3 regions of the Pseudarthrobacter sp. MDT1-22 genome follow, and region 2 is predicted to be linked to each of the others. Evidence: riboswitches for the same ligand, from Rfam matches in the RefSeq annotation. Region 2 holds a riboswitch; each other region holds the start of a gene.

Region 1 (9,767 bases), on a different contig from region 2:
TCACGTCCCTGGCGGACGCCGTCCTCAGCGGCGGTATCAATCCCATCGCCCTGGCTGTGGGTGCCGGCAGTGTGGCCGTCATTGTCGCCGGCCGTTTTCTTCCGTGGAAGGTGCCCAGCGTCCTGTTCGCGGTGGCCGGCTCCATCGCCGCAGTGGCCGTACTGGGCCTGGCCGGACAGCTGCCCATGGTGGGCGCCCTGCCGCAGGGACTCCCGGCCCCTGCGCTGGGCGGAATTGGCGTGGACGAGGTCCTGTCGCTCGTGGGCCCTGCAGCAGGCATCGCGCTGATTGCTTTTGCGGACACCTCCACTTTGTCCAAGAGCCTCGCAGCGCGACGCGGAGCGAGGGTCAACGGCAATGAGGAAATGGGGGCCTTGGGCATCGCCAACGTGGCAACCGGGGTGCTGGGCGGCTTTCCGGTGAGCGGAAGTTCCTCCCGCACCCCGATTGTGCTCGACGCCGGGGCGAAGACGCAGCTCAGCGGTGTGGTGGCAGCCTTGCTCGTAGTCCTTTTTATGGTCGCCACACCGGGGGTGACGGCTTTCCTTCCCACCGCCACGCTCGCCGCCGTGGTGATCGTGGCGGCGTCTTCGCTGGTTGACGTGCGAACGCTCGTGCGCCTCGTCAGGATGAGCCGGCTGGAGGCCCTCCTCCTGGTGGTTACATTCCTCGGCGTCGCCTTTGTAGGGGTCCTGCCGGGAATTGCCGTGGCCATTGGACTGTCCCTTCTGGCCTTTGTCCAGCGCGCCTGGGATCCCTACCGCACTGAGCTGGCCAGCGTGGCGGACGTTCCGGGCTTCCATGACCTGGACCGGCATCCCGAAGGCCGGCGGGTGGAGGGCCTGGTGATTGCCCGTTTCGATGCACCGTTGTTCTTTGCCAACGGGGAAGTGTTCGCCGAGCACATCCACGGCCTGGTGGACGCTGCGCCCTGGCCGGTGAAGTGGGTCATTGTGGCAGCCGAGCCGATCACAGGCCTTGATACGACAGCGCTGGATGAGCTCGTTCTGCTCGACGATGAACTGGCGCAGGACGGTATCAGCTTGGTCTTCGCAGAAATGAAGGGACCGATCAAGGACCGCCTGATCCGGTTCGGGGCGAGCGCACGGTTCACTGCGGACCATTTCTTCCCCACCCTGCGCAATGCGGTGCACAGCTACAAAAGCATTACCGGCGCCGACTAGTCACAGGGACAGGTAGTCACAGCGGTCCGGTAGTCACGGGCAAGGCCGTCAGGTCCGGCGAAGCGTCAGGATCTGTTCGGCACGGCCGAACGGGCCCTGAAGATCGTGCAGGACGGTGGACGTGAGGCCAATCCCGTCGGTTCCGAAGGAGACGGCGTTGTCCAAGCCAAGCCATTCGCCGTCGGGCCTGCGGTACATGTGGATCTGCAGGTCCAGGTTGGGGAACGCATAGCTGTCCTTGCCCGGCGGGACCCTGGCCGCGATCCCGTTGGCTGTGTCAACGAGGCCCATCAGGCGGGCCAGGTCGCCGCTGTCGGCTTTATCCGTCAGGGGGTGCTGCGTGCGGAGCCAGACGATGCCGGCGCCGGGCCGGTGGCCCTCGGCCACGCGCATCTCCAGGGACCGGATATAGCCGCCTGGCCAGATGGCGGCGCCGTCGAACGGTTTGCATTCATCCGGTGCCGGGATGGCAGTGTCCTCGACGGCGGCAACCGCGGACGTGTCGCTGGTGATCATCCGCCACGCGGTGGCGCGGATGGCCACCCGCCCGTTGGCTACCAGTTCTGCCTGCAGGAGCTCGATGGTCCGGCCGGGGCGGAGAGTGGTGGTTTCGATGTGGAACCCGCCGCCCGGGATCAGGCCCAGGATCTCGTAGCTCAGCCGGGCCATGCGCATGTCGGCGCGCGGCTCGTGGCGCTCCAGGCTGTCCGCCATCAGTCCGGACGCTGGCGCCATGTGCTGTTCGTGCTCGTTCCAGGCCCCTTGGGCGTGGATGGTGGAGCGGAATTGGCCGTCGCCCTGCGCCTGGTAGTAGAAATCGCCGTCGGCCAGTTCCGGGAGTGCAGCAGTCAACATTGACCCTTTCGCTTTGTTCTTGTGTGGCTCAGCCCACCCTATCCGCTGTGCCTGCCTCGGCCCGGTCGGCAGCGCTCCCCCGCGACCGGCGCCGCCGCCGTACCAGCAGCCAGGCGATAAGTCCGGCCGCTGCGGCGGCCAGCACAACAATCCCCCACGGGGAGCCGGCAGCCAGCGCCAGCCACGCCTCCACGGCGGCGAGCCCGATGGTGGCGTAGAGCAGTGCCCAGAGGATGGAACCGGCGACGGCGGCGGGAAGGTAGCGCCGCAACGGCATCTTCGCAGCGCCGGCGGCGAGGTTGACGGCGGTCTGCAGGCCGATGGTCAGGAACGAAAGCGTCACGGCGAGTGGTCCCCACCGGCGGACCAGCTCCTTCGCGTGGACGGCACGCCGGCCGTTCCAGGACGACGCGAACCGCGTGTGTTCCATGCCTGCTGCGGCTCCCCGGCCGATCCAGTACGTCGCATTCACGCGCAGCATAACAATCGCGAACAGGCTGGCTGCCGCCACGCCGAAGGGCAGATCCCGGAACTGGTCCATGGGGTCAGGCCGCAGGCTGCGGTCGGGCCCCGACGGCGAGCTGCAGGTCCGCGAAGATGCCGCCGTTGAGCCGGAAGGCGTGGGCGGCGTGCGCGAGCACCTCCTCGGTCCCGTCCTTGTCCAGCTGGGCAGTGAGGGCAGCGACGGCGGCCGCGTCCATCCTGCCCTTGAGCAGGTCGCCCATAAACGGGGACGACTCAGCTTCTTCGTGGGCCGCACTGGTGGACTGTGTGAGCAACACGGAGAGCGGGGCGGTCATGTTCTTCCTCATGCGCAGCAGGGGGTCGGAACACCATTATGGCGCACCGCACTTAGGCAACCCTAATCTCGCCCTTCCAGCATGCGCGTCCGCAGGTCCGGCCACGATTTTGCGAAACCGGGATGGAGCTCCTTCGCGTCCACCTCGTCCAACCGAACCCACTGGAGTTCGAGGCTTTCCGGATCGCTGATTACGGGCTCAAAAGGCGCGGTCACCAGCACTACAACGGTGGTGTAGGACCAGTAGCCCAAGTCCAGCACAGACTTGAAGAGGACGCTCACATCCGCGGCCGGTACCGCGGCTTCCTCGTGCGCCTCGCGGAGGGCCCCGGTGACTGCGTCCTCGCCCTGGTGCAATGCTCCGCCGGGCAGTCCCCAGGTACCACCGTTATGGCTCCACAGCGCGCGGTGCTGCAGGAGAACGCCCTTGCCGGGGTCATAAGCCAGCACGCCCGCGGCACCGAACCTGCCCCAGAACTTGCCGCCGCCGCCCTCCACCCAGGCGTCACCGGGGTCCCGCGGACCGGTCCGGGCCGGTGGAATCGTGAGGTTCGCGTCAGGGGACGTGGCAGCCAAGGAGTGATCCATTCCACCAGTCTGACAGGTGCCCGGTGGCCCGGACGCGCGGCCGCCCGCGGCGCGTCAGCCGGCCTGTCCCGCGTGACCGCGTTCGACGGCGAAATCACCGCCCGGGTACATAACGGTTTCGTGTCCGTCGTCGAACCTGACCAGGTAGGGCGGATGACCTTCCTGACCACGGACTTCCACGATCACGCCGTGCCGGTCCGAAGATCCGACGGTCCTCCCCCGGACGATAATCCTGTCGCCCTGCGCTGCCTCCATGGCAATCACCTCCAAGCCCCAGAGTACGACTGACGGGGACCGGGGAACAGGGGTCAGTCGCGTTCCGCGTCGCGGTTCCCGGAAATGCGCTGCAGGTCGGGTCCCTGAGACGCGATGAGCCGGGCAGCGTGGCGAAGCGAATCGTCGGGGTCCTGGTGCCAGCGGGTGATGACGACGTCGGCGCGCTGGCGGCCGCTTTCGCCCAGTCCCTGCAGCAACGGAACCACAACGTCGGCAATCAGTGGGTCCACCAGCTCACCGGTCTGCGCGGTTCTGATGAAGCCCTCCAGCCGGGTCAGGTCAGAGTGGCGGAGGAGGGCAACCCGGGACTGCAGCAGCACCACGGCCGCGAGCCGCCTTTCATAGACCGGCCGCCTGCCGGGACCGGGCCGGCCCCAGAGGAGAGATGCCAAAGCGGTCACCTCGTCGTGGCCAAGATCCTTGAATTTCGTGCCGGCGTCGCGGACGGTGCCGCGTACGGCTCCCACCGACGATCCGTAGGACCCAAGTGCCCCGCCCACCCGGGACTCCACGCCTTCCGCCCGGTACCAGGCGCCCTCATTCTGCAGGGTGGCATCGATGAAGCCGGCAGCCTCCTGCACACGCCCGTTCACAGCACCCTCCCGGTGGCCGCGTGGAGGATGCAGAACGGCGTCGACGGGCGGGCTTCGAGCCGTCCCTCCGCGATGGGGTCCCCGCACACGGCGCACGTTCCGTACGTGCCCGCCGCAATCCGCGCCAGGGCCGCATCCACCTGGTCAAGTCCCGCACTGCTCTGCTTCAGGAGCGCCGAGGCCTGCGACAGCTCGAACGCAATGGTGGAACCCTCGGGGTCGTGTTCGTCATCCACGTTGGAATCCTGGCGTGCGGCGTTCGCCGAGGAGATGTCCGCACGGAGCGCGGGGAGCAGCTCGAGTTTCCGGGCGCGCTCTTCTTCCAGCAGGACCCGGAACCGTTCAAAATCGGGCATGGGAAAAGCCTAGTGGTTTGGGTCTCGACAAGCGCCGCCGGCGGGAGGATGCTGGCAAGCGTAAGCGCCTCAGATGTGGTCTGGCAGCCAGGGACAGAAAGCTGCCGGACACAAAACCAACAGAGAAAGTCTGCGTGTCATGCCTACAAACATCGTCACAGAACTGGCAGTCAAGTCCCACAACACACCGGATGAGAAGCGCCGGCCGGAGAAAACCGAAGTGGATGTCGTCAACCTGGGCGACTACACGGTCGGCCGGTTGACGTTCAGTCCCGGCTGGCGCTGGTCGGACTGCATCAAGCCGGTGGTCCAGACCGAGTCCTGCCAGAACAACCACGTCGGATACTGCGTTTCCGGTGCCCTCAACGTCGAGACCACCGGTGGCAACCGGATCAGCATCAGCGCCGGCGATTCGTACACCATTCCACCCGGGCATGACGCCTGGGTGGACGGCGACGAAGCCTTCGTCGGCATTGAATTCTTCAGCGCCGCGGAATTCGCCAAGCCCCCGGGAACGTGACCCGGCTGCCCTCCCCCGGCAGGTCAGTACCAGTTGTTGGCCACGGAATGGTTCCACGCGCTGCACGGTGACCCGTAGCGGTCAGCGATATAGGACAGGCCCCAACTGACCTGGGTCCGGTAGCTCGTGAGCCAGTCGCTGCCGGCGCTGGCATACTTGCTGGCCGGCAGCGACTGGGCGATGCCGTATGCGCCCGAGTACGGGTTGGTGGCGGTGGTCAGCCAGTTCGACTCCTTGGTCCACAGCGACGCCAGGCACGGAAACTGGTCCTGGCCCCAGCCGTAGGCGCCCAACTGCCCGGCCGCGTAGGTTTTTGCGCCGGCGGGGTCGTTCACAGCGCCGCCCGGCACGGAAGGCACGACGACGACGGGCGGCGGGACCGGCGTCGGGCTCGGGACTGGAGGCGGGGCGGGCACTCCCGGTACAGCAGGTGGGGCCGGAGCCGGTTTCTGCGCGGCGGCGAGTGCAGCTGCCTTGGCTGCCGCCTCCGCCTGTTGGCGCGCCTGTTCCTGGGCCGTGGCCCGTTTGGCGGCCTGCGCCGTTTCGTACGCGGCCAAGGCCACCTGGCCCTGCCGGAACTCACCCTCCACCGCAGCGGTGGTGCCCTTGAGGGAGGCCAGCTGCGCGGTCAGTTCCTGGCCGTGCTCCTGCTGCTCCGCGATCTGCCGGGACATGGCCTGCTGGGCGGACTGGGCGGCGTCGAGCTTGGTCCGGGCTTCGCCGTACAGTCGCTCGCGTTCGGCCCTGGCTGCCTGCTCCTGATCGGCCAGGGCGCGGGAAATGCGTTCGGCGGCTGCGGATTTGTTCACCAGGGCTGCAGTCTTGTCGCTGACGATCTGGACGATATTCAGGCCTTGGATGCTGTTGTTCTGCACGGCGTCGAGAGCAACGAAGAAACCCATGTTTGTGCCACCGGTCTTATACGACTGCGCCGCCAGGGCACCGATTTCCTTCTTGTACTGTCCCAGTTCGGCCGCGGCGCGTGCCGTCTGGGCGGTCAGGGCATCCACAGTGGAAGTGGCGGCCTGAAGCGCCGCTTCGGCCTGGGCGTACTCCGCGGCGGATGTCACGGCCGCATTGCCCAGCGCCTCCGCTTCGGCCTGAAGCCCGCCCAGCAGCCCGTTGATCCTGGTGACCTCTGCCGCTTTGCCGGCCTCGCTTTGCTTGGCGTTCTGCACGTCCTGCCACGAGGGATAGCCGCCGGGCGGGGCGTCGTCGGCGGCATGTGAGGGCAGCAGCGCAGCCGACCCTACCAGGGCGACCGCCAGCATGCCGGCGAGGGCGGGCAGCCGCATTTTTTGAACAATCCGGGACATAGTTGGTGAGCTTACCGGGCATATACGGATTACGGGGGTTGACCTGCAACATCGTTACCAGGGAGTAGAGAATTCGCGCTGATGTACGAGTGAATTTCACTCCTACATTCCGTTACCGGAATGTGACATTGCCGCCGAGCAGAAGTTATGGTCAAACGGTGGCCCGGCTCAAGCCGGACCATTCCCGCCAGTATGCCGAGCCCTGCCGCTGACCGGGATCCAGTCGCTTTCCAGCTGGCAGGGACGGGGGAACCACGTTTCCACGGCTTCTTGCGAAGCCTTGGGGTTAAGTCGGTATCGCTCCGTTCAGTGCGGCGCCGCTACCGGCCGGGTATCTCCGACCCGAACCCGACAGCTCACCCCGCAGGCATGGGAGAGGCTCACCCCGCAGGCATGGGAGAGGCGATCAACCGTGTCCAAGAATTCCGCTTCCGCACGCCATCGTGTGGTTTCTGCCAGCTCTACCGTCCCTGTCGGCCTGTCGTCAACGGCCAAAGCACACGCCCTGACGTTTGGCCGTCCGGCCCTGGTGGCTGTTGCTGCATCCGGCCTGCTGTTCGGCATCGGCGTCCCGGCTCAGGCCGGCGTCCACGGCCCGGATGATGCCGGGACTGCCAACGCCCAGGTCCAAACAAGTGCGGCGGTAGCGGCCCCAGCCGCCACTGCTCAGGCCGCTGCTGCTCCGGCACCGGCCGCGGCCAACGTTCACACCGTCGTTTCGGGTGACACGCTGGGCCAGATTTCCGCCACCAACGGCGTCCCGCTCAACGACGTCCTTGCCGCCAATGGACTCTCGCTGACCACCATCATCTACCCCGGCGACCAGATCCGGATCCCCGGCGCCGGCTACACGGCACCGGGCGCCGCACCGGCTCCGGCGGCGAAGGCCGCAGCGGCGCCGTCCTCCGCCACCAACACCGGTATACAGCTGGCCTCAACGTCCGCACCGGCAGCCCAGGCTCCGGCCGGCTCGCTCGGCGCGGCCATCCTGGCTTCGGCCACTTCACAGCTCGGCGTGCAGCAGGACTGCACCGCCATGGTGGAGAAGGCGCTGCGCTCGGTGGGTAAGAGCGTGGGTGACCTGGCTCCCGGCCAGTTCTACCAGTACGGCACGGTGGTGGGCACCCCGGCCGCAGGGGATCTGGTCATCACGGCCGGCCATGTGGGCGTCTACGCCGGCCATGTGGGCGTCTACGCCGGCAACGGCCAGGTAGTCAGCGGCGGGGTGGACGGTTACAAAACCGAAGTCCACTCCCTCAGCTGGCTCGCCGGAGCGTCCTTCGTCCGCGTAGCGTGATCCGACCATGCTCGACGGCGGCGGGCGGCACCCGGCCGCGCGCCGCCGTCGTCCATCCCTGGTGTTCGCTCAGGTCCCGCAGAAGGTCCGGTAGCTCCCGAAGTCTTCAGGGGCGGGGCCGGCGTAGCGTTCCAGCCCGGGGCGCTGCGTGTACGGATCGGCCAGGACGTCCACCAACCGGTTGAATGGGTCCAGGTCGCCTGCGATAGCAGAGTCCAGAGCCTCTTCAACCAGGTGGTTCCTGGGGATGTAGACGGGGTTGACCCGGTCCATCAGGTCCGCGTCCGGCGCCAGGGCCAGCCACCGTGCGGCCCAGGCGTCGAAGACGCCCGGGTCCGCAAACATGGACCGCGCAGTTTCCGGGGTCCCGCGGGCCGCCGAGCCGAGGCTCCGGAAGAAGGAGGTGTAATCCACCTGGCCTTCCTGGAGCAGCGCCAACACGCCGTCCACCAGGGGCGACGCGACGTCGTCGTGCGTGTCCGGGCGCAGCCCAAGCTTGGACTTCATGCCGGCTGACCAGGCAGCGCTGTACAGCGTGCGGAAGGCGCCGAGGGATTCAACGGCGAGCGCCACGGCCTGGTCCTGGTCTTCATGGAACAGGGGCAGGAGTGCTTCGGCGAGCCGGGTGAGGTTCCACTCGGCAATGACCTGCTGGTTGGCGTAGGCGTAGCGTCCGTCCGCGTCGATGGAGCTATAGACCGCGCCGGGGTTGAAGGCGTCCATAAACGCGCAGGGACCGTAGTCGATGGTCTCGCCGGAGATGGCCATGTTGTCGGTGTTCATCACGCCATGGACGAAGCCCACCAGCATCCAGTGCGCCACCAGGGACGCCTGCGCGGCTATGACCGCCTCGAAGAACGCGAGATAGGGCTTGTCGGCGAGCGCCGCGTCGGGGTAATGGCGGCTGATGGCATGATCGGCCAGGCGGCGGAGAAGGTCCGTCTCGCCGTTGACGCGGGCGAACTGGAAGCTGCCAACGCGCAAGTGGCTGCTGGCCACCCGGGTGAGCACGGCGCCGGGCAGCATGGTTTCGCGGCGGACGGGCCGGCCCGTGGCCACCACGGCGAGGGACCTCGTGGTGGGGATGCCCATGGCGTGCATGGCTTCGCTGACGATGTACTCGCGCAGCATGGGACCGACGACGGCGAGACCGTCACCTGCGCGGGCGAACGGTGTCCGGCCGGAGCCCTTGAGGTGGATGTCCCGAAGCTGCCCGTGGATGTCCGTGACCTCACCCAGCAGGAGGGCCCGCCCGTCGCCGAGCAGGGGTGAGTAGCCGCCGAACTGGTGGCCGGCATAGGCCTGGGCCACCGGTGTGGCACCGTCAGGAATCTGGTTGCCGATGAGCAACCGGGTCCCCTTGGGCGTCCGCAGCGAGGACGGGTCCAGGCCCAGTTCGCCGGCCAACGGCTCGTTCAGGACCAGCAGCTGCGGGTCTGGCGCTTCTTCCGCCTGCCAGGGAACCGCCAGCTCCTCGAGTTCGCGGGCGAAACGCCCGTCGAAGGTGAGCGTTAGTGGGATTGCGGTGCTCATCCTTCAAGACTACCCGCGGCCGCGGGTGAGTGCCCCGCCCTCCCAACTGAGTAGCGCTATCTGTCGTTCTGGAGGCTCAAAACGTCAGATAGCGCTACTCAGATCAGCCGTGCTGGCGTCGCCCCTCAGACGTGCTGTCCGAACCAGGCGAGGGTGTCGTTCCAGGCAGCCGTGGCCTGGGTTTCGTTGTAGCGCTCGCCGGTGTCGTTGTGGAAGGCATGGTCCACGCCGGGGTAAACGGTGAGCTGGTGCGTCACCGTGGTGGCGTCCAGGGCATCGCGGAGGCCCGGCATCGCGCCGGTGATCCGCGCGTCGCGTTCGGCATAAACCCCGAACACCGCGGCCTTGATGGCCGGCACCTTGTTCAGGTCCGGCGCCGGACCATAGCACGCCGCGGTGGCCTTCAGCCCGGCCAGCTCGGTTGCCGCCTGCCAGGTAATGCCGCCGCCG
Region 2 (9,767 bases):
CAGTTCATCGCGGCCAACCGTGCGGGTGCCGTTTTCCACCAGGTAGTTCAGGAGTTCGAATTCCTTGAAGGTCAGGTTCAGGGATTCGCCGTCAAGGTGGACTTCGCGGCGGGCGAGGTCGATCAGGACGCCGGACGGGCGCGGGTCCTGAGGCTGCTGCAGCCGGGCAGTCTCGGTGCGCTTCTGCGCGTTCACGGTGGGGTCACCAAAGGTGGAACGGACGACGTCGAGCGCGGAACCGGGGGTGCCGGCCGGGGCCACGGCCACGGCCGCGTAGCTTTCAGCACCAGTCACGAGTGACTGTGCGTAAGCGCGGATTTCCTGGGCAAGCTTGGCAATGGAGGTTCCGGCAGCCGCTGCGGTCTCCTCGTTGATGCCCATGTAGAGGACAAATCCGCGGGCCACGGTGTCATTGGCGACCGGGCGGACAGCGTTGGGTCCCGCGATAACCGGAGTGGGCGCGGTCAGCGGCGCGGCTTCGGCAGGCTGGACCGCGCGGAGCTGTCCGTAGGAACTGGGGTTGTAGCCCTGGGGTGCGTAGCCGGGAGCAGGAAAGCTGGCTCCGGGGGCAGCCGGGGCGAATGCCGGTCGGGCACCGAACCCCTGGCGGAGGCCGGAAGCCTGGCCGGCCTTGCCTGCGTTACGGACGGAGATGTGGACGTATCCAGATGCAACTGACATGAATGCTTACCTCAATGTGAATGGCCGTCATCGCGGCTCGAATGCTGGTTGTCCCCGCAATGAAATCTGGGGATGGCGCCCTACGCTGGGCTGGGGGCGAATGCCTAAGAACTTCGCGGGGTCTGAAGATCAGGCGTGCATTCGACAACAGCGCATGTCGGCAGCAGCGGATGTGCTGGGCCAATATTCTGCGGCTGCAGGTGCTGTTGAGTTCTTGTTCACAATTGAAAGTGTGCAACGTAACAATGAGAACTTGCAAGTAACAATGGGTGCAACGTTCCGCATACTGAGACAAAATGCAGATTTGTGTTACAGATCACCATTCTGATTTGGCGGCAAAATAGGAGTTGTTGTCCGCCAAGGGTGCGCAAATGGCCCTCTCCGGCGAACAATGTTCGCCCTTTCGCCATACCAAGACCTTGAAATTCACCGGCCAATGACTTGCCGAGATTCCCTGCTGGGTTTTGCCGCCTGTCCAGCGGAGAAGGCGGCCGCCTGCGGATGGTCGGCGTCCCGCCCGGCCACCCAGATCGCCCATCCAGCTCGCTAGGCTGGGATTCACAGCGTGCGCACAGGAACCCCATAGCGCGGGCTAACCGATTGATCGGAGAGTTGTCCCATGGCCACTTCGCACTCCATGACCAACAACCTTCCGCAACTGACCCACCCGGACGGCTCCCCCATCCGAGCCTTGGTGGTTGACGACGAGCCCAGCCTTTCCGAGCTCATGAGCATGGGGCTGCGCATGGTCGGCTGGCATGTTGCCGTGGCTTCGGATGGCCCGGAGGCCGTCAAGCTTGCCAAGGAGTTCCGCCCGGACGTCCTGGTGCTGGACGTGATGCTGCCAGGGTTCGACGGCGTTGAGTTGCTGGGCAGGATCCGTGCCTTCGCGCCCGAGGTACCTGCGCTTTTCCTGACTGCCAAGGACGCTGTCCAGGACAGGATCGTGGGCCTGGCGGCCGGCGGGGACGACTACGTGACCAAGCCGTTCAGCATGGAAGAGGTCCTGCTGCGGCTGCACCGCCTTGTCCAGCGCTCCGGCGTTGCCGCGATGGACACTGCCGAACTTGTGGTGGGCGATCTTGTCCTCAACATCGACACCCGCGAAGTGACCCGTGCGGGCGACGCCCTCCAGCTCACCGCCACCCAGTTCGAGCTGCTCCGGTACCTCATGGAGAACCCCAAACGCGTCATCAGCAAAGCCCAGATCCTGGACCGCGTCTGGAACTACGACTTCGGCGGCCAGGCCAACATTGTGGAGCTCTACATCTCCTACCTGCGCAAGAAAGTGGATGCAGTGCACCCGCCCATGATCCATACCGTGCGGGGCGCCGGCTACGTCATCAAGCCGGCTGAGTAGCAGCTCGATGTCCTCGCCGCGAGCAACCCCAGCGCCAGCCCGGAGCTGGCTGAAACCGGACACCTGGCATCTGCGCACGCGCCTGATCCTGTTGGCCATGGCCCTGCTGGTGGCCATCTGCGGCGCCGTGGGGCTGTTCAGTTACGCCTCCATGGATTCCTTTCTCACCGGGCAGCTGGATGAACAGCTGAGCCAGGCCGCCAAACGGTCGAACGATCCGGGCCGCCCGCCCCTGGGCGGATTCAACGGCAGGCCGGACCCGCTTGACTCCCGCGGGCAGAGTGTCGGAACGCTGAATGCGCGGATCCTGGACGGCCAGATCCCCAGTGGCGGTTTCCTGGACTCGGACACCACGCGTCTGGCCCTCGACGCCGAAGACAAGCAGACCCTGCTGGCGCTGACGCGGAACGGCCTTCCCGTGAACCGCTCGCTGTCCAACGGGGATTACCGGATTGTGGCCGTGGAAACCGGCTACGGCGATGTCCTTGTCACGGGCCTTCCGCTCGCTGCCAAGGAGAGTACTTTGGCATCGCTGGTCTGGACTTTTGTGTTCGTTTCCCTGGGCGGCCTGGCGCTGATCGGACTGGCAGGAACTGTGCTGATCCGGCGCACCATGAAGCCGCTGGAGCAGCTTTCCGAGGTTGCAACCCGTGTGGCCAGGCTGCCGCTGGACGCGGGCGAGGTGGCACTCGCGGTGCGCGTCCCGCCGTCGAACTCCAATCCCGGAACCGAAGTGGGCAGCGTAGGGCACGCCCTCAATCTCATGCTGGACAACGTCGCCAGCGCACTCGAGGCGCGGCAGCGGAGCGAGACCAAGGTGCGGCAGTTCGTAGCCGATGCTTCCCATGAGCTGCGCACGCCGCTGACTGCCATCCGCGGGTACACGGAGCTGATGCGGATGACCGAGAGCTTCACGCCGGACGGCCGGAAATCCCTGGCCCGGGTCCAAAGCCAGTCCGAACGCATGACCACCCTGGTGGAGGATCTGCTCCTGCTCGCCCGGCTCGATGAGGGCCAGCCCCTGAAGCTCAGCGAAGTTGACCTCACACAACTCGTGATCGAAACCGTCAGTGACGAGAAGGTCATCGCCCCGGACCACCACTGGCGCCTTGAACTGCCTGACCAGCCGCTCGCCGTCACGGGTGATGCGTCCCAACTGCGTCAGGTGCTTGTCAACCTGCTATCCAATGCGCGCAAGCACACGCCGCCGGGGACCACCGTGGTCACCGCTGTCACGAAGTCTGCCAATGGCGACGCAGCGGTGACGGTAACGGACGACGGCGGGGGCATCCCTGCGGAACTCGTTGACCACGTTTTCTCCCGGTTTGCCCGCGCAGACGCGGCGCGCAAGGGTACAGCGCCGGCCTCGGGCGCCGGGGCCTCCGAAGGCACTAGTGGCTTGGGCCTGTCCATTGTCCAGTCGATCATGGAGGCCCACGGCGGTAGCGTGGAGGTGACATCGCGGGCCGGACGGACCGAGTTCGCGTTACTCTTCCCTACCGGCGCGCTCGCGCGACCCACTGACGCCCGGGCCCAGCAAGGCGACACACCGTCGTCGTGATTCCTGTTACCAAAATGTGACTTAAGCGTCCAGCTCCTGTAGCGTCGATGACGTGTGGTTCCCGTTGGGCCGCATATCCGGATGACGCCAAGCTCTGCCGCTTCCCGGATTCCGTTTTCAGAGGCAGAGGCGGGGGACCCACCGTCCCGGGCACCAAGTGCCCTTTGGGGTTAAGCCAACACGTGATTGTGCCGTGTGGCCGGATGCCCTCATCCGAACCCGACAGCTAACTCCGCAGGTGTGAGAGGCGATCCATCATGTCTGAATTCAAGGTACAAACGCGCCCGCAGGGCGACACAAAGTCCGACAGCCACCGCAAGCAGTCCCGCTTCGGTGCAGCTATGTCCCCACTGTCCAAGGCGGCCCGGATTCCCTCCGTGGGCCAGCGCGTCGCGGTGTTCGCGACGGCATGCGCCCTGCTGGTCGGCGTCAGCGCCGCAGCACACGCTTCCGAGTCTGCGTCGCTTGCGGCCAGCGCGGACCAGGCCGCCGAAGAAGCCAGCGCCCAGTCGAAGCTGAGCTTCGAGGCAGCCGAGATCCAGCCCCCGGCCTCCCCGGAAGCTGCGCCGGCCGAGATCAACGTCGCGCCCCAGGCCGCCGAACCGGCACCTGCCCCGGCCCCGGAGCCCGCTCCGGCCCCGGCTCCGGAACCTGCACCCACGCCCGTTGTGGCCGTCAACGACCCCGCAGGAGCGCAGGCCTACGCTGCTGGCCAGCTGGCGACGTACGGCTGGTCCGCTGACCAGATGCAGTGCCTGCAGACGCTGTGGACCAAGGAATCCGAATGGACCACCACGGCCACCAACGCCAGCAGCGGCGCGTACGGCATCGTCCAGTCATTGCCGGCTGAGAAGATGGCGAGCGCCGGCGCGGACTACGTCACCAACTACCGCACGCAGATCAACTGGGGCCTGAACTACATCCAGGAGCGCTACCAGTCACCGTGCGGCGCGCTGAACTTCCACCTGTCGCACAACTGGTACTAGGCCGACTGAGCCTCGCCGGCAGCCGCGGCGCTGAGCTGCGCCGGCGGATTACGAAGGTGATCCGCCGGCGTCAAAGCCGGAAAGAAATGAGTTGCCGTCCCGCGGCGTCCGTTTCCACGGAGGCGGTTACGGCGCGGTAATCCGCGATATTCAGCACGCCTGCCGGCAATTCGCCCGCATTCGGACCCACGGCCACCGTCCGGATACCCGCAGCAACGCCTGCCGCGATTCCGGCGGGCGCATCCTCGAACACCACGGCGTCCTCCGGTTCCACGCCCAGCAGCCCGGCGGCCATCAGATAGCCCTCCGGGTGCGGCTTGCCCCGTGTGACCAGGTCCGCCGTCACGGCCGTGGCCGGCATGTCCAGCCCGGCAGCGTCCATGCGGATGTCCGCCAGGGTCCTGTCCGCTGAAGTCACCAGCGCCACTGCCTGAGCCGGGAGGCTGCGAAGCAGGTCGGCAGCCCCCGGCAACGCGACGATACCGGCCGTCCGCACCCGTTCCATCGCACCCAGTTCCTCGGTGAGGGCCGCGACGTCCGCTCCCCCCGGCGCGAACCGGCGTACGGTATCGGCAGCCTGGACGCCGTGCGAAGTGCGCAGGATTTCGGCGACGTCCAGGCCGTACCGGGCCGCGAATTCTCCCCAGACCTCCTCCACTACTGCCGTGGAGTCCACCAGCGTGCCGTCCATATCGAAAAGGACGGCCCGGCAGGTCAGTGTTCGTGTGGCGGCAGGTGTGGGGATGTTCATGCTGCCTATTTTGCCCCAGGCGTCACCGGCTTAGGCGTCACGGCCCGGGATGTACTGCACCGCCCACTTGTTTCCGTCGGGATCCGCGAAGTAGACGAAGTGCCCCCAGCCCTGGATGTCTATGTCGCTGACCTCCACACCGTTGCCCTTGAGGTGGTCGTGGGCAGCCTGGATGTCGCTGACCACCATCTGCAGGCTTGGGGCCGTACCCGGAGGGGCGACATTGAGGCCCTCGCCAATACAAATGGAGCAGGCGGATCCCGGCGGGGTCAGCTGGACGAAGCGGATGCCATCCATGGGTCACTCGTCGAAATCCGGGTTGAATCCAACTTTGCTGACGTAGAAATCCTTGGCGCGGTCCACGTCGGATACGGGCACAAAAACGAGTTCAAGCTTCCAGTCCATGCGCCACAGGCTAACGGCGGCGGCAGAAAAGCGGAAGACCTGAAATCCGAAGCAGCCCCGAATTAGCCGGCGATGCCGTACAGGCGGTCGCCGGCGTCGCCGAGCCCGGGAACGATGTAGGACTTCTCGTCGAGCCGTTCGTCAATGGAGGCCAGCACGATGGTCACGTTGGCCTCGGCAAGTTCCTCTTCGAGCTTGGCCAGGCCTTCCGGCGCGGCCAGGAGGCAAATGCACGTGACGTCGGAGGCGCCGCGCTTGAACAGGAACTTGATGGCTTCGCGCAGGGTTCCGCCTGTGGCAAGCATCGGATCCAGCACAAAGATCTGCCGGTCCGTCAGGTCTTCCGGGAGCCGCTCCGCGTAGGTGATGATGTCCAGGGTTTCTTCGTCGCGGGCCATGCCCAGGAAACCCACTTCAGCAGTGGGGACCAGCTTGGTCATGCCCTCAAGCATGCCGAGCCCGGCGCGCAGGATGGGGACCACCAGAGGCGTGGGCTTGGTGAAAGCGGTGCCCACAGTGGTGCTGACCGGCGTCTCGATGGTGACCGGCTGGGTGCGGACCTCACGGGTGGCTTCGTAGGCCAGGAGGGTCACCAGCTCTTCCGTCAACTGCCGGAAGACCGGTGACGGAGTGTTCTTGTCCCGCAGGACGGTGAGCTTATGGGCGACCAGCGGGTGGTCCACAACGAGAGTGCGCATGCGTCAAAACTATCACCCGCGCGGAGGGCCTCCGGCCGGGAATCAGCTCGACGGATCCTCCCGCAGGGCGGGGTGTTCGAACGTGGGTGCCGGGCCCGCGTGCTCGCGTTTCCGCAGCACATGGAACAGCCGGTGCGCCAGGATCACGATGCCCACCCAGGCAAGGCCCAGGAACCAGCCGGCCATCACATCGGTCAGCCAGTGGTGGCCCAGGAACACCCGGCTCAGGCCCATCGCGATGATGAAGATCACCCCGGCGGTGATGGCTGTGATGCGCGCCCACAGCATTTCGAACTGGAGGCACATGACGTACACCAGGACACCGATCACCACCGTCGTATTCAGGGTGTGGCCGCTCGGGAAGGACGGCGAAGTCTCGTACGGAGGGACAGCTTCGGCGTGGTCCGGGCGGGTGCGGCCCACCAGCCGCTTGCCCACCGTGGTGGCCAGCGTGGAGACGGCCGCGGCGCCGCCCACCAGGACGATGGGCCGCCAGGTCCGGCTTAGGAACGTGAGCCAGGCTGTCAGGATGCTGGCCAGGATGGGCATGCCGATGCCCCCGCCGATGTTGGTGAAAGCCGTCACCCCGGCATCCAGTGCGGGGTTCCGAAGGCCCTGGGACAGCTCCAGCGCGGGCAGGTCCAGGGCGGCCAGTCCCTCTTCATCCACCACGTTGCTGTAGACCTCGGCACCCAGGAGCGCCATGGTGACCACCAAGGCGCCGCCCACCATCATGGTGAGCCACAGCGCGGCATATGGTTTGAACCATTGGCCCAGACGGTCCCTGAATGTGTCCACTATGCCTCCCGGCGTCCATGCTTTGCAGGCTGGATATCCTTCGAAACTATCATTGAGCCATGGTCGCCGCAGAAAAGATCCACCTCGAATGGATGGGTCTTGCCCTGAACGAAGCCCAGCGCGCGCTGGACACCGAGGATGTGCCCATCGGCGCCGTCGTGATAGGGCCCGACGGCGCCGTCCTGGGGTCTGGACGAAACCAGCGGGAAGACCTGGGAGACCCCACCGCCCACGCCGAGGTGATGGCCATCCGCCAGGCGGCGGACAGGTTGCGTGCCTTGTCCAAGCTCGACGGCGGCGCCGGGGACGGCTGGCGGCTGGCGGACTGCACGCTGGTGGTCACTCTGGAGCCGTGCGCCATGTGCGCCGGCGCGGTGGTCCTGGCCAGGATTCCCCGAGTGGTCTTCGGTGCCTGGGATGAGAAAGCCGGAGCGGCGGGCTCGGTATTCGATATCCTCCGCGACCGCCGGCTCAACCACTGGGTTGAGGTGTACGGCGGGGTCAGGGAAGAGGAGTGCGGTGCGGTTCTCAGGGACTTCTTCGCAGCGCACCGCAGCCGGCTGTAACGGGTCGTAGGGGGCTGCAATTTGTCTCGGGCCTGCTGTAGCGCTCTCACCTGCCTGCACGACTCTCAGCCTGCGGCATCCAGGGCGTCGATCCTGTCCTGGCGCGAGGCCGGCGAGTCCAGGCTGAACGAGCGGAAGTCCCCCAGTTCGTCCCGGATCCAGGCCTCTACCTCGGCGATGCGCCGGGATACTGCGGGTGTGGCCCCGTCAAAGAGCCAATAGACAATCCGTGATTTCCTGGGATCGTATTGCCACAGCCCGATGATCCGGCCGCGGTCGAAGATGGGATGGTCCGGCAGGTCAGCCTGCAACGCCAACGTGGACCCCAGGACCTGCTTTCCCTTGTCCTCCTCGGCAAACAGCTCCCCCGAGTTCCTGCGGAGCAGGACCAACGAATCCGTGCCGGCCAGCAGCTGAATCTGTTCCTCCGCCGGCGCCTCGAACGACGCAAGCCGCCCGACGTCGTCGGGCATCATCCACAGCACCTCACCGTTGGCGGTGGGAACCTCCACTGCCCCAGTGGCGGCCAACGCTGCCTTCGTGTGGGCCAGGGTGAACCCGGTGAACCATTGCGACTGCTTGACCGTGGCACCGCCAGTCCAGCCGAGATAGCGCTGCAGCAGGAGGCTGCGGGCGGCGTCGTCGTCCATGGCGGTGGGCGGCAAACCCCACAGTGTGTAGGCGTAGCGCTGCTGATCCAGCCGGCCGTTGGCGGGCACGCGCCGTATCCGGCCGTCCGCCTGGAGGAGGCCCAAGGCCGTGGGCAACGTGGTGGCGGCGCCCTTCTTTTTGCCCTCCTCACCGAGGTTCCGGACCGAATCGCCCAGGAGATCCTTGAGCTGTTTGGGGTCCAGCGGGTTGCCGGCCTCGGCGAGGGCGTGGAGGATCTCCTCCTCCAGCAGCGTGATCTCGCCGCGCTCGACGCTCATTCTTGCCAGCACACGGAACGGCGCCACGGCGGCGTCCCGGCCGATCTGGAGGCCCCACGCAAAGTCACCCTGTCCCAGCACATAGGTGCAGCCGCGGGCGGTGGGCAACTCATGGATGTTCAGCGACAGGACGTCGGCATCCGCCTGCGCGCGGCTAGTGCCGGCGCGGGCAAAGAGAGTGAGGTACGGGTTGGCGCCGCCGACGGAACGGGCCCAGCCCGCTCTGCTAAACACGTCGGCGGCATCCGCGCCCTGCAGGGAGCCGTCGAGGCCCTGCTTATGCCAGGCCCATGCCCTGAGGAGCTCCGGAGTGAGCACCTGCGGATCCGGGGCATCTTGGCTCAGGGCTTGTGGGGTCCCGGCTTGTGGGATCACGGCTTGTGGGATCACGGCTTGTGGGGTCAATACGGCGGCGGAGGTCGGGAGCGTGGTCATGGCTTATTGTCCACCGGCCGTACGCGCAGCGGTAGGCATCCCCTCGGCTGGGGTTTCTTCAGCAGGCGTTTTGGCAGCAGGCTTTTTAGCAGGCACGCCGAGGATTTCCAGGACGTTCCGGGCAGTGGAGTCCCAGCCGGGCAGCTGTTCCCGTGCCGCCAGGGCAGCGGCACGCCAGCCGGCTCGGAGGGATCCGTCCACCAGCCACTGCCGGATCACGGCAGCGAGCACGTCCGCGTGGTGGTCTTCAGGTCCGTTGCCACGAGGTGCGTCGCCTTCGGGTCCGGCGAGTCCGACGGCGGCACCTGGCACCGCATATGTCCCGGCATCACGTTCACCACCACGCTCGCCGTCCGGTCTTCCCGCGAGCCTGCCGGCGAGTCTTCGGGCGAGTCCCAACGCGTCCACGGCGCCGGTTCCCTCCCGCACGATGACGGGAATCCCGTGGGCCAGCGATTCCGTCACCACAAGCCCAAAGGCTTCGGCCCGGGACACAAGAAGGCTCAGGTCCGTCCGGCTCCACTCGTCCGCCAGGGCGGTACCGGCGAGCTGGCGGGTCATGCGCACCCTGTCCTCCATTCCAGAGGAGGCAATGGC
Region 3 (9,767 bases), on a different contig from region 2:
TGGCAGTGGTACGCGGTCCTGACCAGGAACTCCCGCTCCAAGGTGGTCACGGTCAGCGAGCTTGGCCTCCTGCCGTCGGAGGACTCCATCCTCTCCCCGGAATGGGTGCCGTGGGCCGAGCGCGTCCGCCCCGAGGACGCACAGGCCGCAGAGGAAGAGGAACCGCGCGCTGCCGAGGCTTCCGCTGCGGAGCCGGACACTTCGCACGCCGAGGCTGAGACTCCCGGGTCCGAGGACCGGGACGAAGACTCCGAAGTCGACGAAGGCGACGACCCCGCCGGCGAGGCTGACTAAGCAGTTGCCAATGCGCAGGGTTGAGAACCAAGAAGGCCGGCACTGATGTCCACCTTCAAATCCCTGCACATCCTCAACTACCGGATCTGGTTCCTCGGCGCGCTGGTTTCCAACATCGGAACCTGGATGCAGCGGACGGCCCAGGACTGGCTGGTGTTTGACCACCTCACCGATCACGACGCCGGGGCCATGGGCATCACCATGGCGCTGCAGCTGGGGCCGCAGCTCTTCCTGGCGCCGGTCGCCGGCCTCGTGGCGGACCGGTACAGCCGCCGGCAGCTGCTCATCATCACCCAGTCAATGATGGCCCTCCTGAGCACCGGCCTGGGCATCCTCGTGGTGCTCGGCGCCGGCCAGCTGTGGCACGTCTACGGCTTCGCCCTGCTGCTGGGCATGGTCTCCGCCCTCGATGCCCCGGTGCGGCAGACCTTTGTTTCTGAACTGGTGCGGGACGACTACCTGCCCAACGCCGTGGCCCTGAACAGCGCCTCGTTCAATGTCGCCCGGATGATCGGGCCCGCCGTGGCCGGCGTCCTCACCGTAGCGGTAGGTCCCGGCTGGGTGTTCGTGATCAACACCTTCACGTTCCTGGCCATGCTTCTGAGCCTGTGGAAGATCCCCGCCGCGTCACTGCGCCACCTTCCCCGGGCGGCTCCGGGTAAGGGCCGAATCCGGGAGGGGCTGCGCTATGTGCGGTTCCGGCCGGACATCGTGGTGGTCCTGGTGGCCGTGTTCATTGTGGGAACACTCGGCCTTAACTTCGTGCTGTTTATCGCCGCGATGGTGGGCACGGAATTCGGGCTGGACGCCAGCGCGTTCGGGCTCATGAATTCCATTATGGCCATCGGTTCCGTGGCAGGCGCGCTGCTCTCCGCCGGCCGCGGCAAGCCCCGCTTGCGGATGATCTTCGGCGCCGCGGCCGCCTTTGGGGTGACCTCGGGACTGGCCGCGCTTGCCCCGGACTACTTCTGGTTCGGGTTGGCGCTGGTGCCGGTGGGCCTGTTCGCAATCACCATGATGACCAGTGCCAACGGCTACGTCCAGACCACCACCGATCCCGTGATGCGGGGCAGGGTCATGGCCCTGTATATGGCCATCTTTATGGGCGGCACACCCATCGGCGCCCCGTTGGTGGGATGGGTGGCCAACGTCGCCGGCCCCCGGTGGTCGCTTTCCGTCGCGGCCGCCTCCGGGATCATCGCCGCCGTGATCGGAATGATCTGGATCATCCGCGCCCAGCGGCTCCGGCTCACCTTCAACCGGCGGGCCTGCGGCCTCCGGTACTTCGGCGTCGTCTCCCATCTGGGCGTCCAACAACCGGGGGACAACGCAAACGGCGCCGCCCGGGACGAAAACCCGGACGACGCCGTCGGACGCTGACAACCGGCGTCACCACAAGACAGCGCGAACGGACACTTGGGGCCCTGGTTCCTGGGCCCCAAGTGTCCGTTCGCGCGGGTGCGCTACTTGCGCAGCTCGCCCACCACATAGTCGATGCTTGCCAGCAGCGCGGAGACGTCAGCCGGCTCGATGGCAACAAACGTGGCGATCCGGAGCTGGTTGCGGCCCAGCTTGCGGTACGGCTCGGTGTCCACGACCCCGTTGGCGCGGAGCACCTTGGCGATCGCGGCGGCGTCGATCGAGTCGTCGAAGTCGATGGTGGCGATGACGTTGGAACGGTCCTCCGCCTTGGCCACGAACGGCGTGGCGTACTCGGAGGCCTCGGCCCAGGAGTAGATCCGGCCGGCGGAGTCAGCGGTGCGGGCGGACGCGAAGTCCAGGCCGCCGTTGGCGTTCAGCCACTGCACCTGCGCGTCGAGGGTCACCAGGGTGGAGAGCGACGGCGTGTTGTACGTCTGGTTCAGCTTGGAGTTGTCAATGGCGGTCTGGAGGTCCAGGAAATCGGGGATCCAGCGACCACTGGCCTTGACCCGGGCGGCGCGTTCCAGCGCGGCGGGGGAGAAGAGCCCCAGCCACAGGCCGCCGTCGGACGCGAAGTTTTTCTGCGGGGCGAAGTAGTAGACATCGGCCTCGGAGACGTCCACGTCCAGGCCCCCGGCTGCGGAGGTGGCGTCCACCAGGACCAGGGAACCGGCGTCGGCGCCCGCGACGCGCTTGACCGGAGCCGCGACACCCGTGGAGGTTTCGTTCTGCGGCCAGGCATAGACATCCACGCCAGCCTCGGCGGCCGATACCGGGCGCGTGCCGGGCTCGGACTTGATGATGGAGGAGGCGTCCAGGAACGGGGCCTTGTTGGTGGCTGAGGCGAATTTGGAGCCGAACTCGCCGAAGGACAGGTGCTGGGCCTTCTTTTCCGCCAGGCCGAAGCTGGCGACGTCCCAGAAAGCGGTGGAGCCGCCGACGCCGAGGACCACTTCGTAGCCTTCGGGGGCGCGGAAGAACTGGCTGAGGCCTTCACGGACGGAGCCCACGAGGTTCTTGACCGGAGCCTGGCGGTGGGAGGTGCCCAGGATGGTCTTGGACGCCGCTGAGAGCGCTTCGAGCTGCTCCGGCCTGACCTTGGAGGGTCCTGCGCCGAACCGTCCATCCTTTGGCAGGAGGTCGGCGGGAATAGTGATGCTGGTTTCGCTCACGGGGGCTCCAATTTCGGCATGGACGTGGCTCACGTCCGGGCGGTGGGGTGGCCGGTAGTCGGCGGTGACTGCATAAGGACCTCTTTTATTCTGCCTGAACCCTCGATTGGGCGGGGAACCGGGGCCGTCATAGTCCGGCCAATGAGACCGTTTGTCCCCGCCCGGGCATTATCCAGACAAATTCAAAATAGGCTAAGCTTTTTAGCGGACCTCGCCGCTGAGCGGGACGCGATACGGTGGGACAACGCAAGGTACTGCGCTCGAGGAGCTGAGCTGGATGACGGATCTGATCGATACTACGGAGATGTATCTTCGGACCATTTTGGAGCTTGAAGAAGAGAACATCGTTGCTCTTCGCGCACGCATCGCCGAACGGCTGCGGCATTCCGGACCCACGGTGTCCCAAACCATCGGCCGAATGGAACGGGACGGACTGGTCGTGGTCTCCGGAGACCGCCACCTGGAGCTCACGGAAGCCGGGCGGAAACGCGCTACGGAAGTGATGCGCAAGCACAGGCTCGCGGAACGGCTCCTGGCGGATGTGATTGGCCTGGACTGGGCCTATGTCCACGATGAAGCGTGCCGCTGGGAACACGTGATGAGTGAACGCGTTGAGCAGCGCATCTACGAGTTACTTAACCACCCCACCGAGTCTCCATACGGCAACCCCATCCCCGGACTGGCTGCCCTGGGCGGACCCGCGCCTGCGCTGCCCGACGCCGGTGTGATTAATCTCCTTGATGCGATGCAGGGCTACGGGCCGGCGTCGAACGTGACGGTCAGCCGGCTGGCTGAACCCATCCAGGTGGAACCTGAGCTGCTGGTCCAGCTGGACGAAGGCGGGATCAGGCCCGGTGCCTCGGTGTCCTTGGAGCGCGTGGGGGAGTACATTTCCGTGCGGGTTCCGGGAATCGAAGGGGCGCTCGAGCTGCCCCCGGAAGTGGCATCCCACGTCTTCGTTTCCGTCCGCTGACGGGACGGCGGTCCGCCGTGTGGGGCCGCGCCATAGCGCAGTGACCCAGGTTCCGCAAAGATAACGGAATTGTTACTGTCCAAGTTAATCACCTATAGTTGTAACTCAGCGTCGATACAAAAGCGTTACCTGATCCGGAGCCGAGCTCTGCCAGCGGATCAGGTGCATCAGTCACCAACTGGCAGAGGCGGGGGAACCACAACCGGCAGTCGTAAGACTGCCTTGGGGTGAAGTCCGTCAGCAGCAAGCCTCTTCCAGCGAAGGATCCTCACGGGATATCTCTGCGCCAAGTGCTTGTCACGGCGGACCGGGTCTTTGAACTCTCTGACCCGAATCCGACAGCTAACTTCGCAGGCTATCCAGAGAGGAACATTCTTGACCACGCAATACTCCAGGGGCCGCCGTCGCGCGGTGGGTCCCGCCTCGGCGCCCAGAGTGGCCGAGGATTTCACCGCGGAGAGGCCCCGCGACCCACAGCGGGACGCCCGCCGCCGCCGGGGACCCTTCCGGCAGATGACGGATTTCGCCGCCGCCAGTGGCCTCGGCCAGAAGGCCGGCATCGCCTTGGCAGCAACAGGCCTAGCACTTACCGTGACGGTTCCTGTGACCGGCCCCGTGATGGCCACTCCGGCACCCGGCCAGGCCGCATCGGCCGTTTCCGCTGCTCCGCAGCCCGAAGTTACCGCCGAAGCCGCCGCCCAAATTGATTTCAGCCGCTCGTCCGTGGTTACCCAGGGTGATCCCGACGGCAAACTGAAGCAGCTGCTGAGCGCACAGTCCGCGGGATCCATTACCCGTGCGGCCTCTGCCGGAAGCCTCGGCTCGCCGCTAGCCCAGCTGGTTACAGTCTCTCCGTTCGGATTCCGGGTCAGCCCCATTACCGGCGGCTCCGGCGATTTCCACCGTGGCCAGGACTTCGTGGCACAGTGCGGAACCTCTGTCCTGGCTGCCGCCAGCGGCACCGTGACCTTCGCCGGCTGGCACCAGTACGGCGGCGGGAACCGCGTTGTGGTGGATCACGGCAATGGCCTTGAAACCACCTACAACCACCTCTCCTCCGGCAGCGTCAAGGTAGGCCAGACGGTCAGCCGCGGCGATGTGGTTGCCCTGAGCGGCACCACGGGCGCGTCCACGGGCTGCCACCTCCACTTCGAGGTCCAGGTCAATGGCGAAGTCGTTGACCCCACGGGCTGGCTCTGACCAAATGATGGCCAACTCTCGAATCGCAGTGACGTGCCGTGACCTGAATGTGACATTGGCTCGGAACTCCTGTAACGTCTAAAGCGCGTCAACTTTTCCGAAGTTGACGTTCTTGAGTGGATTGCCTAGCTCTGCCACCGCTCAAGGTCCGTTCGCATGACATCGTCTGGCAGGGGCGGGGGAACCAATTTTGGTCTTCGATTCTGAAGGCCTTGGGGTTAAGTCGCAAAGCTTCCACTGTGAAGCAGCGCGGCCGGGTGACTCCCATCCGAATCCGACAGCTCACCTCGCAGGCATTGGGAGAGGCTACCTTCGTGTCTTCACGCCATACTTCTGCGCGTCACCGCGCACAACCGGTTCGCACTAACCCCTTGGGCTCCGTGTCCAAGGCCGTCAGTGCCAATGCCGGGACCGTAGGTCGCCAGGCTGCTGTTATCGCAGCTGCATCAGGTCTGATCCTGAGCATGGGGCTTCCGGCCAACGCCGCGGACACCACCGCCGGCGTTTCCGCCTCCACCGAGTCCGGTTCTGCGCAGACGGCACTTGCCGTAACTGCCGCGCCCACGGCTACCGTTTCCTTCGAACGCCCCGTCATCAAGACGACGCCGGCGCCGAAGGTTGAGACGGTCCGTGCGCAGTCCACGGCCTCCGAAGCCGGGGCTCAGGGTGCTGCCGCAACCGAGGCCGCGGCCTCCAAGCTCGCTGACACTGTCTCCTCCGCTGCCGCTTCGGGTCTGGCAGCACTTGCCTACACCGGTATCGGCAACCCCTACCTCTGGGGCGGCACCACTCCCAATGGCTGGGACTGCTCAGGCTTCACGCAATGGGTCTACGCCCAGGCTGGCATCAGCATTCCCCGCACCAATGCCTGGACGGCCATGCGGCCCACCGCCACACCGGCCACCGGTGACCTGGTCATGCAGAATGGCGGCGCCCACGTTGGCATTTACGTCGGCAACGGCATGATGATCAGCGCACTGAACCCGTCACAGGGCACGCTGCTCCACTCCGTGGCATCAACAGGCTCCTCCGCGTTCTTCACAATGGCCCCGTAGTTCCTGCAGTCCAGTAGTTGCTGCAGCCCAGTAGTTGCTGCAGCTTGGCTGCCGGAACCGTTTCTTCGCGAGAAACTCTTCGCTAAATCCCCGTTCGGGGCGTGCCGGCGTACCCCCAAGATGCCGGCGCGTCCAAAGCCCTTAGGCTGCCTACGCGGTCCTGAGGAAAACGAAAGAGAGAAAATTAATGACTACACGTGCAACTGTTGCACGGCACCGCGCCGAGGTCGCCAAGACCAACTCGCTGGCTGTCATTGCCAAGGCTGTCGGCGACAACGCCGGCGGCATGGGCCGTCAGGCTGCGGTTATCGCTGCTGCTTCCGGCCTTGTCCTGACCAGTGGTATCGCTGCGAACGCGGCTGACACCGGCGTCCAGCGTGAAGCTGCGTCCGCTTCGAACCTTGAGGCTGAGGTTTCCGCCCCGGCCATCATTTCGGCTGCTTCCACCATTGCCATCTCCTACGAGAAGCCCGCAGTGACCACCACGCCGGCTCCCATTGAGGCTCCCGCCCCTGTTGTTGAAGCTCCGGCTCCGGCTCCGGCCAAGGCCGCGGCCACCCTCACGGTAGCGTCGGCAACTCCGGCCGCTCCGAAGGCGCCGGTCTCCGCCAGCGGCAAGGGCCAGGCCATCCTGTCCGCAGCCTATGCACAGCTCGGCGTCAGCCAGGACTGCACCATGCTGGTCACCAACTCGCTGGCTGCCGTGGGGATCAACTTCCGCGACTGGCCTGCAGGCTACCTGTCCCTCGGTCAGACCGTCAGCGCCGCCGAGGCCCAGCCCGGCGATCTGTTGTACTACGCCGACGGCGGCGCGGGCGTTGCCCACATTGCCGTCTACGCTGGCAACGGCCAGGCCGTGCACGGGGGCTACAACGGCAACCAGACCGTTGTGTTCAGCGCCAATGTCGGCTCCGGCCCCGTTTACATCCGCGTGTCCTAGCACCAGAGTCAGCATTCGAAGGACCCTCGCTTCACGGCGGGGGTCCTTCGCTGTCTGCGGGCTGCTGCCCTGATCCGGAGAGATGCACGAATCCGACACGTGACGGCGGCCGCTTCTGCGATTAGCTGATCCCGGGATTCTTTGTTTACTCTTGTGGTGTCGATCCATAGCCCGGATATGCCGGGGGCAGCCGGCCCTCGTGCCCCTGACGGGTGCGGCCACAAAGAGGTACGTGCATGCGCACTCTCGTTCTGAATGCTGGATATGAACCGCTGGCGGTAGTCACCTTCCGCCGGGCGCTGGTGCTTGTGCTCACGGGCAAGGCCAGTGTCATTGCCGAGGGCGATGATCCTGTGGTGGGACCGCAGGAGATCCTGGGCCGCCCGTCCGTGATTCTCCTGAACCGCTACATCCGCCCCAGATACAACCAGAGCACCGCAGTCAGCCGCCGCGGAGTCCTGCGGCGGGACGGCCACCGCTGCGCGTATTGCGGCAAGGGTGCCCACACCATCGACCATGTGCAGCCCAAATCACGTGGCGGCGCCGACTCCTGGGAGAACCTGGTGGCCGCGTGCCTCCGCTGCAACAACACCAAGGGTGACCACACGCCGGCTGAAATGGGCTGGAAGCTCAGGTTTGATCCGGAACCGCCGCATGGCACCATCTGGCAGATCAAGGAACTTGAGAAGCCCACGCCGGCTTGGGATCCGTTCCTGCTGCCTGAACGGGCCGCCTGAATCCAGTCGCTCCGCAAGTCCAGCCCGCGCAGTATTCCAGCCCGCGCGGTTAAGCTGGGAGGGTGGACGCTGACCCCCTCGACTTCGATGCCGTCATCCTCGCCGGCGGCCGTTCGTCGCGGCTCGGTGGCGTGCCCAAGCAGAGTCTGACGTACGACGGCGCCTCCCTCTTGTGCCGCTCCGCCGCCGCTGCGAGGGGAGCCCGGGCCGCCGTCGTGGTTGGTCCGGACACCGGGGAGGTGCCGGCCGGCGAAATCCCTGCCGGATTTCTCCGCTGCCGCGAAGAACCCCCCTTTAGCGGACCGGGGGCGGCCATCGCGGCCGGGCTCGCGGCCCTGGCCGCTGCGGGTGGCAGCCGCCCCGGGCTGACGCTGGTGCTGGCCTGCGACATGCCCAACGTAGGGCAGGCGGTGGCGGTGCTGAAGGCTACTTTGCGTGCGCGAGGACCCACCGCCGGAGCGCCCACGGGACCGGACGGCGTAGTGGCCGTCTCGGAGGATGGCCGCCGTCAGCCGTTGGTCGGTTTTTATAGCACGGCCGCGCTACAACGTTCCGTGGCGGAACTGGAAAGCACAGGACGCTTAATCAACGGGTCGGTGAGGGCACTCCTTGCTAGTCTGGACGTGCAGCTTGTCGCCGTTCCGGCCGGCTCCACGGCAGACGTGGACACCTGGGACGATGCCGCCGCACTTGGAGTGGCCGGCCCGGATCCCCTAACCGGGCTCCGGGGCAACACTGCCGCAGACGATTTGGGAGGCAGAGCGTGAAAAGCCAGGACGAGACGCTGGAAGAATGGTGCAGGTCCTTGCTCCAGGCGTATGAACTGGAGGACGTCCAGATCGACGTCAACACCATCCTGTCGCTGGCCGGCGTGGCAGCCCACTCAGTGGTCCGCCCCGCCGCCCCGCTCACCACCTTTATTGCCGGTTTCGCCGCCGGCCTGGCTGCGGGATCGGGGCAGGCCACCAACGCCGCCGCCATGACCGCTGCCATGGACCGTGCCCGCACCCTGGCTGCTGACTATGACGCCGAATCCGCCGGGACCCCCGTCGAATGAATCCCGTTCAGTGACCGCCGCCCCCGGCGACGCATCCGAAAATCCCGAGCAGCAGACAGCCCCGGCAAAGCACCTTGCCCATACCTGGGATGAGGCGCGCAGGGCCGCTTTTGATATCGCCACGCCGATTCCGCCGGGCCGGGTTCCCCTGGGCCAAGCCCTGGGCAGGGTCCTGGCCGGCGACATCACTGCGTTGCACGACATGCCGCACTACGCGTCGTCTGCGATGGACGGATGGGCCGTCAACGGCAGCGGTCCGTGGATCGTGGCAGAGGCAGGCCAGCGGCTGGCACCCCACCAGGCCAGCCCCATCGTCACCGGCGGACTGATCCCGCCCGGCGCCAAAGCGGTCCTGCGCAGCGAAAGCGCCGTGCTTGGAACGGACGACGACGGCCTGCCGCTCCTGATGACCGGCGGCGGCGCCCGCCCCGGCGAGCCCGGGAACGGCCAGCACATCAGGAAGGCCGGCGAGGAAGCCGCCGCGGGAGATGTGCTGGTCAAGGCCGGCGTAACACTGAACCCGGCCCATCTGGCGGTCGCAGCCCTGGCCGGGCACGATGACCTGCTGGTCCAGGGCAAGCCGGTGGTTAAGCTCCTGCTGACCGGCTCCGAAGTTGTGGCCCACGGGCTGCCGGTCCCCGGACAGGTCCGGGACACCTTCGGTCCGCAGCTCGCGGCCGTAGTGGAAATGCTTGGCGGTATTAACGGCGGCCAGGAGCGGATCGGCGATTCCTACGCTGAGTGGCTGGACGGCCTGGCCGACGTCCCGCCCGAGGTGCCGGACCCCTCCGCGCTGCCTGCCGACGTCGTGATCACCACCGGCGGTACTGGCGTCTCGGACACCGACCACCTCCGCCGGGCTGTGGCGGAACTGGGCGGGCGGCTGGTCATCGACGGCATCGCCATGCGCCCCGGCC

The links. Region 2 has a riboswitch for cyclic di-AMP ahead of ACX80M_RS16915 (aggregation-promoting factor C-terminal-like domain-containing protein). Riboswitches for the same ligand answer to the same signal wherever they lie in the genome.
Region 1: another riboswitch for cyclic di-AMP. It lies ahead of ACX80M_RS07965 (C40 family peptidase); the one in region 2 lies ahead of ACX80M_RS16915 (aggregation-promoting factor C-terminal-like domain-containing protein).
Region 3: another riboswitch for cyclic di-AMP. It lies ahead of ACX80M_RS13670 (M23 family metallopeptidase); the one in region 2 lies ahead of ACX80M_RS16915 (aggregation-promoting factor C-terminal-like domain-containing protein).

The regions. Positions count from the first base shown of each region.
Region 1 covers NZ_JBTNDK010000007.1:112,655-122,421, reverse strand. The annotation lists gene ACX80M_RS08015 (SulP family inorganic anion transporter) at 1-1,184, shown strand, start outside; gene ACX80M_RS08010 (thioesterase family protein) at 1,233-2,036, opposite strand; gene ACX80M_RS08005 (DedA family protein) at 2,068-2,580, opposite strand; gene ACX80M_RS08000 (biliverdin-producing heme oxygenase) at 2,585-2,839, opposite strand; gene ACX80M_RS07995 (NUDIX domain-containing protein) at 2,902-3,426, opposite strand; gene ACX80M_RS07990 (DUF1918 domain-containing protein) at 3,481-3,681, opposite strand; gene ACX80M_RS07985 (DNA alkylation repair protein) at 3,735-4,295, opposite strand; gene ACX80M_RS07980 (TraR/DksA family transcriptional regulator) at 4,292-4,651, opposite strand; gene ACX80M_RS07975 (cupin domain-containing protein) at 4,791-5,171, shown strand; gene ACX80M_RS07970 (aggregation-promoting factor C-terminal-like domain-containing protein) at 5,195-6,487, opposite strand; cyclic di-AMP (ydaO/yuaA leader) riboswitch at 6,702-6,870, shown strand; gene ACX80M_RS07965 (C40 family peptidase) at 6,900-7,784, shown strand; gene ACX80M_RS07960 (protein adenylyltransferase SelO) at 7,854-9,317, opposite strand; gene ACX80M_RS07955 (dienelactone hydrolase family protein) at 9,443-9,767, opposite strand, start outside.
Region 2 covers NZ_JBTNDK010000025.1:3,468-13,234, reverse strand. The annotation lists gene ACX80M_RS16930 (winged helix-turn-helix domain-containing protein) at 1-681, opposite strand, end outside; gene ACX80M_RS16925 (response regulator transcription factor) at 1,301-2,041, shown strand; gene ACX80M_RS16920 (sensor histidine kinase) at 2,049-3,602, shown strand; cyclic di-AMP (ydaO/yuaA leader) riboswitch at 3,702-3,854, shown strand; gene ACX80M_RS16915 (aggregation-promoting factor C-terminal-like domain-containing protein) at 3,860-4,588, shown strand; gene ACX80M_RS16910 (HAD-IA family hydrolase) at 4,659-5,339, opposite strand; partial or broken gene ACX80M_RS16905 (VOC family protein) at 5,370-5,744, opposite strand; gene upp (uracil phosphoribosyltransferase) at 5,807-6,442, opposite strand; gene ACX80M_RS16895 (phosphatase PAP2 family protein) at 6,485-7,177, opposite strand; gene tadA (tRNA adenosine(34) deaminase TadA) at 7,300-7,806, shown strand; gene ACX80M_RS16885 (DNA glycosylase AlkZ-like family protein) at 7,872-9,170, opposite strand; gene ACX80M_RS16880 (glycosyltransferase) at 9,174-9,767, opposite strand, start outside.
Region 3 covers NZ_JBTNDK010000016.1:67,596-77,362, forward strand. The annotation lists gene ACX80M_RS13650 (DUF3027 domain-containing protein) at 1-294, shown strand, start outside; gene ACX80M_RS13655 (MFS transporter) at 340-1,674, shown strand; gene serC (phosphoserine transaminase) at 1,758-2,888, opposite strand; gene ACX80M_RS13665 (metal-dependent transcriptional regulator) at 3,166-3,861, shown strand; cyclic di-AMP (ydaO/yuaA leader) riboswitch at 4,015-4,233, shown strand; gene ACX80M_RS13670 (M23 family metallopeptidase) at 4,237-5,061, shown strand; cyclic di-AMP (ydaO/yuaA leader) riboswitch at 5,209-5,371, shown strand; gene ACX80M_RS13675 (C40 family peptidase) at 5,442-6,116, shown strand; gene ACX80M_RS13680 (C40 family peptidase) at 6,304-7,056, shown strand; gene ACX80M_RS13685 (HNH endonuclease) at 7,293-7,793, shown strand; gene ACX80M_RS13690 (NTP transferase domain-containing protein) at 7,856-8,560, shown strand; gene ACX80M_RS13695 (DUF6457 domain-containing protein) at 8,557-8,850, shown strand; gene ACX80M_RS13700 (molybdopterin molybdotransferase MoeA) at 8,816-9,767, shown strand, end outside.